Regions from separate parts of the Micromonospora sp. LOL_021 genome, predicted to be linked through region 1. Evidence: predicted binding sites of a transcription regulator. Region 1 holds the regulator's gene; the other holds the start of a gene.
The links. Region 1 encodes HrcA, which represses chaperone genes, less so after heat shock. Its sites were predicted from a motif close to GGTTNGCACNCTCNNNNNGAGNGTGCNAACC; they were not measured.
Positions count from the first base shown of each region.

Region 2: a site for HrcA is predicted at 1,603-1,633, ahead of groL (chaperonin GroEL). Genes of this name have one in related genera too.

Region 1 is NZ_JBHMIN010000001.1:48,010-51,420, reverse strand. It holds gene dnaJ (molecular chaperone DnaJ) at 1-1,010, opposite strand, end outside; gene hrcA (heat-inducible transcriptional repressor HrcA) at 1,083-2,105, opposite strand; gene ACFHWT_RS00215 (DUF4870 domain-containing protein) at 2,485-3,054, shown strand; gene hemW (radical SAM family heme chaperone HemW) at 3,126-3,411, opposite strand, start outside.
Region 2 is NZ_JBHMIN010000023.1:15,892-19,302, forward strand. It holds gene groL (chaperonin GroEL) at 1-1,411, opposite strand, end outside; gene ACFHWT_RS16600 (cold-shock protein) at 1,904-2,107, opposite strand; gene ACFHWT_RS16605 (serine hydrolase) at 2,344-3,264, shown strand; gene ACFHWT_RS16610 (GNAT family N-acetyltransferase) at 3,332-3,411, shown strand, end outside.

The DNA of each region.
Region 1 (3,411 bases):
AGCTTGGTCGGGGTACGCACGTCGAGGTGCACGTAGAGGTCACCGCGGCCGGTGCCGCGCAGATGTGGCACGCCGCGCCCGCGCAGCCGCAGGGTGGCACCCGGCTGGGTGCCCGGCTTGACGTCCACCGGCTCGTCGCTGTCCAGGGTCCGGATGGTCAGCCGGGTGCCGAGCGCCGCGGCGGTCATCGGCACGGTGACCCGGCAGTGCAGGTCGTCGCCCTTGCGGGAGTAGACGTCGTGCGGCCGCTCGTGGATCTCGACGTACAGGTCACCGGCGGTGCCCCCGCCCGGCCCGACCTCGCCCTGCTGGGCCAGCCGGATCCGCATCCCGTCCTCCACCCCGGCGGGGATCTTGACGGTCAGCGAACGCCGGGTCCGCACCCGGCCGTCGCCGGAACAGGTGGTGCAGGGGTGCGGAATGACGGTGCCGTAGCCCTGGCAGGCGACGCAGGGCCGGGACGAGACCACCTGGCCGAGGAAGGTCCGTTGCACCGACTGGACCTCGCCGCGCCCGCCGCACGCCTCGCAGGTCGCCAGGTGGGTGCCGGACGCGGTGCCCGCGCCGGAGCATGTGGTGCAGATCACCGCGGTGTCGACGGTGATCGGCGCCTCGACGCCGAACGCGGTGTCGGTCAGATCGAGCTCCAGCCGCAGGATCGCGTCGGCGCCGGGGCGGGTCCGCGACCGGGGCCCACGGGAGCCGGCCGCCGCCCCGAAGAAGGCGTCCATGATGTCCTGGAAGCCGACGAAGGGCCCGGCCCCGCCGGGGCCGCCGCCGGGCGCGCCGCCGGGCGCCAACGGATCGCCACCGAGATCGACGATCTGCCGCTTCTGGTCGTCGGAGAGCACCTCGTACGCGGCGTTGATGTCCTTGAACTTGTCAGCCGCCACCGGATCCGGATTGATGTCCGGATGGTACTGCCGGGCCAACTTGCGGTAGGCCCGCTTGATGTCGTCAGCGGAGGCGTCCCGGCTCACGCCGAGAATCCCGTAGTAGTCCTTGGCCACTGCGTCTGGTGTCCTCATGTGTCAGTCTCGCATGTGCAGTTCGCCGGGTCGTTTTTTTAACCTGCCCGCCGGTCAGTTCTGCGCCAGCAGATCGCCGACGTAGCGTGCCACGGCGCGAACCGTGGCGATGGTGCCGGGGTAGTCCATCCGGGTGGGCCCCAGCACGCCGAGGCCACCGACGATGACGGTGCCCGGACCGTAACCGGTGCTGACCACGGATGCGGCCCGCAGGTTGTCGATCTCGTTCTCGTCGCCGATGCGGACCCGCAGGGTGCTCGGCTCCACCTCACCGATCAGCTTGAGCAGGACGACCTCCTCCTCCAGTGCCTCCAGTATCGGGCGCAGGGAGCCCTGGAAGTCGAGTAGTCCCCCTCTGGTCAGATTAGCGGTCCCGGCCAGCGCGATGCGTTCCTCGTGCCGCTCGACCAGCGTCTCCAGCAGGACCGTCGAAAGCGTGGTCATCGCCGGTCGCAGGTCCGATGGCGCCTCGTCCACCAACGCCTGGACCAACGGCGGGGTGTCGGAGAGCCGACAGCCGTCGAGCTTCTCGTTGGCCAGCCGACGCAGGTCGGTCACGTCGTCGGCGCTGATCGGGGCCGGCAGCTCCACCAGGCGCTGCTCGACCCGGCCGGTGTCGACGATCAGGACCAGCATCAGCCGGGTGGTGGAAATCGGCACCAGTTCCAGGTGCCGTACCGACGACCGGGACAGGCTCGGGTACTGCACCACCGCGACCTGGCGGGTGAGCTGGGCGAGCAACCGGACGGTGCGGTGCACGACGTCGTCGAGGTCGACGGCGCCGGCGAGGAAGCGTTCGATCGCCCGGCGCTCCGCGGGGCTGAGTGGCTTCACCCGGGACAACCGGTCGACGAACAACCGGTAGCCACGGTCGGTCGGGACCCGCCCGGCGCTGGTGTGCGGCTGCCGGATGTAGCCCTCCTCCTCCAGCACCGCCATGTCATTCCGGACGGTCGCCGGTGACACCCCGAGCTGGTGCCGCTCGACCAGCGACTTGCTACCGACCGGCTCCTGGGTGGCGACGTAGTCCTCGACGATCGCCCGGAGCACGTCGAGTTTGCGGTCGTCGAGACCCATCTGCACCTCCTCCGCTGGCACCGGTCGGACCGGTCCGAGGCTACGGCCCCGGCCGTCGCGGCGGCCGGTGGGTGGCCGGACCGACGCCGGACGCCCTGCTGGCACTCGCCGGTTGTGAGTGCCAGCATACGTCGATCGGGCCGGACCGGCGATGATCAGTTCACCGGGCGGGGGCGCACCGGGCGATATGTCACCAAGCGCACGCACCCGGGTCGGATCGGTCGGCCGGCAGGGCTCCGCCAGCCGGGCGGCGGGCCCCAGAAGCCGGCCGGCCAACCCCGCGCAAGCCGACCGACCAGCGGAGACGGCCTGCCCGGACGGGAAAATCGCCGGCGGGGCTAACTGGCGCGGCTTGATCCGTCCCCCTACCGTGTCGGGCATGACTGAACCACCTCGCCCACCAGGGGAGAACGGTCCCGGCGGCATGCCGCAGGACCCCAACTCCCCGCCGCCACCTCCAGCGTCCTACTCGATGCCGGGCGAGGCCTCCTCTCCCGGATACCCCCCGCCGCCGGGCGGCGCGAGCCCGCCTCCCGGCGGATATCCCCCGCCCGGCGGTTTCCCGCCCGGCGGTCCGGCGTACGGAGGCCAACCCCCGTCCGGCTACGCCACCAACGACGACAAGACCTGGGCGCTGATCGCCCACTTCGGTGGCGCCCTGGGCGCGTTCATCAGCTTCGGACCGCTCGGCTTCGTCGGCCCGCTGATCGCCTACCTGGTCAAAGGTCAGCAGTCACCGGCCGTACGGGCGCACGCGCTGGCCGCGCTCAACTTCCAGATCCTCTGGTCGGCCATCGCCTTCGTGCTGCTCTTCGTCAGCTGGTGCCTGCTGTTCATCCCCAGCCTGGTGGTGTTCGCGATCCAGATCATCTTCGGGATCATCGCGGGCGTGAAGGCCAACGAGGGGACGCTGTACAAGTACCCGATGTCCGCCAATTTCATCAAGTGACACCGCTCGCCCCCGGATCCGTACCGGCTCCGGGGGCGTCACCGGTGGCGACGGTTGAACGGCGGCGGACTTCACGGCAGCAGGTCCCGGACGACCGCGTCGGCCAGCAGCCGGCCGCGCAGGGTCAGCACCGCCTGCCCGGCGGCGAGCGCGCCGGGGTCGAGCAGCCCGTCGTCGCCGGCCCGTCGGGCCGCGAGCCGGCCGGCCGGGGCCAGTCGCGCCAGCGGCAGCCCACTGGCCAGACGCAGCGCCAGCATCACCTCTTCGACCTGCTGCTCGGCGCCGGTGAGCAGTTCCCGGCCGTGGCCGGGCGATCGTCCGGCGGCCAGCCGCTCGGCGTACGACCGGGGATGCCGC
Region 2 (3,411 bases), on a different contig from region 1:
CCAGGTTGCGGACCTTCTCCACCACGACGCCGCCTTCGAGGCCGGCGTTGACGGCGATCTGCCGCAGCGGGGCGTCCAGCGCGATCTTCACGATCTGCGCGCCGGTCGCCTCGTCGCCGACCAGGTCGAGCTTGTCGAAGGCGGTCTTGCCGGCCTGCACCAGGGCGACGCCACCACCGGGGACGATGCCCTCCTCGACGGCCGCCTTGGCGTTGCGCACCGCGTCCTCGATGCGGTGCTTGCGCTCCTTGAGCTCGACCTCGGTGGCCGCGCCGACCTTGATCACCGCGACGCCGCCGGCCAGCTTGGCCAGCCGCTCCTGCAGCTTCTCGCGGTCGTAGTCGGAGTCGCTCTTCTCGATCTCGGCCCGGATCTGGTTGACCCGGCCCTGGATCTGCTCGGCGTCGCCGGCACCGTCGACGACCGTGGTCTCGTCCTTGGTCACCTGGACCTTGCGGGCCCGGCCCAGCATGTCGATGGTCACCGCGTCGAGCTTGAGGCCGAGCTCCTCGCTGACGACCTGGCCGCCGGTGAGGATCGAGATGTCGGTCAGCATCGCCTTGCGGCGGTCACCGAAGCCGGGAGCCTTGACGGCAACCGACTTGAAGGTGCCGCGCACCTTGTTGACGATCAGGGTGGCCAGCGCCTCGCCCTCGACGTCCTCGGCGATGATCAGCAGCGGCTTGCCCGACTGCATGATCTTCTCCAGGATCGGGAGCAGGTCCTTGACCGACGAGATCTTGCTGTTGACGATCAGGATGTAGGGGTCGTCGAGGACGGCCTCCATCCGCTCCGGGTCGGTCCAGAAGTAGGGCGAGATGTAGCCCTTGTCGAAGCGCATACCCTCGGTGAGCTCCAGCTCCAGGCCGAAGGTGTTGCTCTCCTCGACGGTGATGACGCCTTCCTTGCCGACCTTGTCCATCGCCTCGGCGATGATCTCGCCGACGCTGGAGTCACCGGCGGAGATCGACGCGGTGGACGCGATCTGCTCCTTGGTCTCCACGTCCTTGGCGAGCTTGCTCAGCTCCTCCGCGACGTTGGCGACGGCGGCCTCGATGCCCCGCTTCAGGGCCATCGGGTTCGCGCCGGCCGCGACGTTGCGCAGGCCCTCGCGGACCAGGGCCTGGGCCAGGACGGTCGCCGTCGTCGTGCCGTCACCGGCCACGTCGTCGGTCTTCTTGGCGACCTCCTTGACCAGCTCGGCGCCGATCTTCTCGTACGGGTCCTCGAGCTCGATCTCCTTGGCGATGCTCACACCATCGTTGGTGATGGTGGGGGCGCCCCACTTCTTTTCGAGCACGACGTTGCGGCCCTTCGGGCCCAGCGTCACCTTGACGGCGTCGGCGAGGGTGTTCATGCCCCGCTCGAGGCCGCGGCGCGCCTCTTCGTCGAACGCGATCATCTTGGCCATACGGCGTTGTCCTCCTGGACGCTCGCAGCACCGGAGCCGGTCAGCTCCGCCATGCCGCCTGCTCTACGCACCTTCGGACGTCACTACCTGGCGGCAGTGACGTCCGCCGGCCGGGCCGGATAGCCCGCGACGACCGGCCATCTCCGTCGCCCCGCGAAGCGGGACGACGGCGGTGGCCCCACCGCCCCGACCTTTGGCACTCCCGGTTGGCGAGTGCCAATCCTTGTTTAGCACTCTCCCCTGTCGAGTGCAAGCGAACAGCAACTTGCCGGCCCGACGTCCCCCGTCGGGCCGCACGGCCGCCGACTGCGGTCACGGTCAAGATCAGGTGGGCAGGACCGCCGGGTGGCGAGACGATGAAAGGCGCCGGTTCCACGAGGAGAACCGACGCCTTGCGGGGTACGCAGACCTGTGTCGAGCTATCAGATACGTCGCCGTCCGGTCGGGCGGCCGCACCGGCCACCGGACGCGCAGTTGGCCAGCAGTGTGTGACTAGGCGATGACCCGGACCCTCTCCGCCTGAGGACCCTTCTGCCCCTGAGCGATCTCGAACTCGACGCGCTGCCCGTCGTCGAGCGCCTTGTAGCCGTCCATCTCGATCGCGGAGAAGTGGACGAAGACGTCCTGACCCCCGTCGACCGCGATGAAACCGTAGCCCTTCTCGCTGTTGAACCACTTCACGGTGCCCTGCGCCACGGTGCACTTCCTCACTTCTGTCGTGCCGGGCCTCTGCCGGCCCCCTGGTCGACGTGTTCGCCGGCCGGAGCCACCGATCGGGACCCCCCGTGCGGGTGCCCGAGTACAGCAGCCGGAATCGCACGCTACACGAGGTCCGACGGCACCGCACTACCCCAAAAGGGGACATTAACCCCCGGTCAAGTCTCTCTGGCACCACATTTCGTTGACCACGTGTGTCCCGTACACCGCAGAACGTGAAGCCTGGACGGCATCGCGCACCTGGCAGCCGGGCCGTCCGGCGGTCGGACCGCACCGCGCCCCGGCACGACCGCGCCCGCCAACGCCACCCGGCGGCCGCCGCCGTCGGACTGCTCATCGTGCTGTCGGCGTTCACCGGCGGCCTGCCCGGCGACGCCGGCAAACCACCGCCGCGCGAGCCGGGCTGGACCGTCGCCGACCACGGCCACAACCAGCGCAGCGTGTTGCTGCGCGCCGGCCCGGTGCCGACACCGACCGACGGGTTCTTCTCCTGGGCGGCGATGAACCGGCGTACCGGGCTGATCACCGGATCGCCGAACTTCACCGCGCAGAGCGACACCATGTCGTTGATCAAGGTGTGGCTGGCCGCCGACGACCTGCGCCGCGCCGACGAACAGGGCCACATGCTCCGGACACCTCAGCTGGCCCAGCTGTCGTCGATCATCCGGGACAGCGACAATCCCGGCGCGGACGCCACCTACGACCGGGTCGGTGGCCGGGAGTCCATCGAGCGGATGGTACGGCTCTGCGGGCTGACCGACTCGGCCCCGGAGCGCGACCGGTGGAGCAACACGGTCGTCTCCGCCCGTGATCTGACCAGGCTGGGGCGCTGCCTCGCCGACGGGCGGGCGGCCGGGCCGCAGTGGACGCCGTGGCTGCTGTCCGAGATGCGCGCCGTCCGCGGTGCGGGCGACTTCGGCCCACGGGACGCGCTCACCGCCGAGTACGCGGCCACCATCGCCATCAAGAACGGCTGGCTGCTGCGCGACGAGGACGGGCTCTGGCACATCAGCTGCCTCGCGATCGGGGAGACCTGGGTGATCGGCGCGCTCGCCCGCTACCCCGGGCGGCACGGGCTCGACCACGGCGTCGACTACTGCCGGCAACTCGGCACCGCCCTGCTGCTGGTGGCGTGACTGATGCGGCCGGACCGAAGGCGGGATTCCGGTTGTCGGCCGGGCCACGCCGGGCGAGCATGCCGGCATGGGAACTGGGACCGACACCGACCACGTCGTACCGCCGGTAGCCGCCGTCCGGCGGATCCGGGCCGACGACGCCGCCCG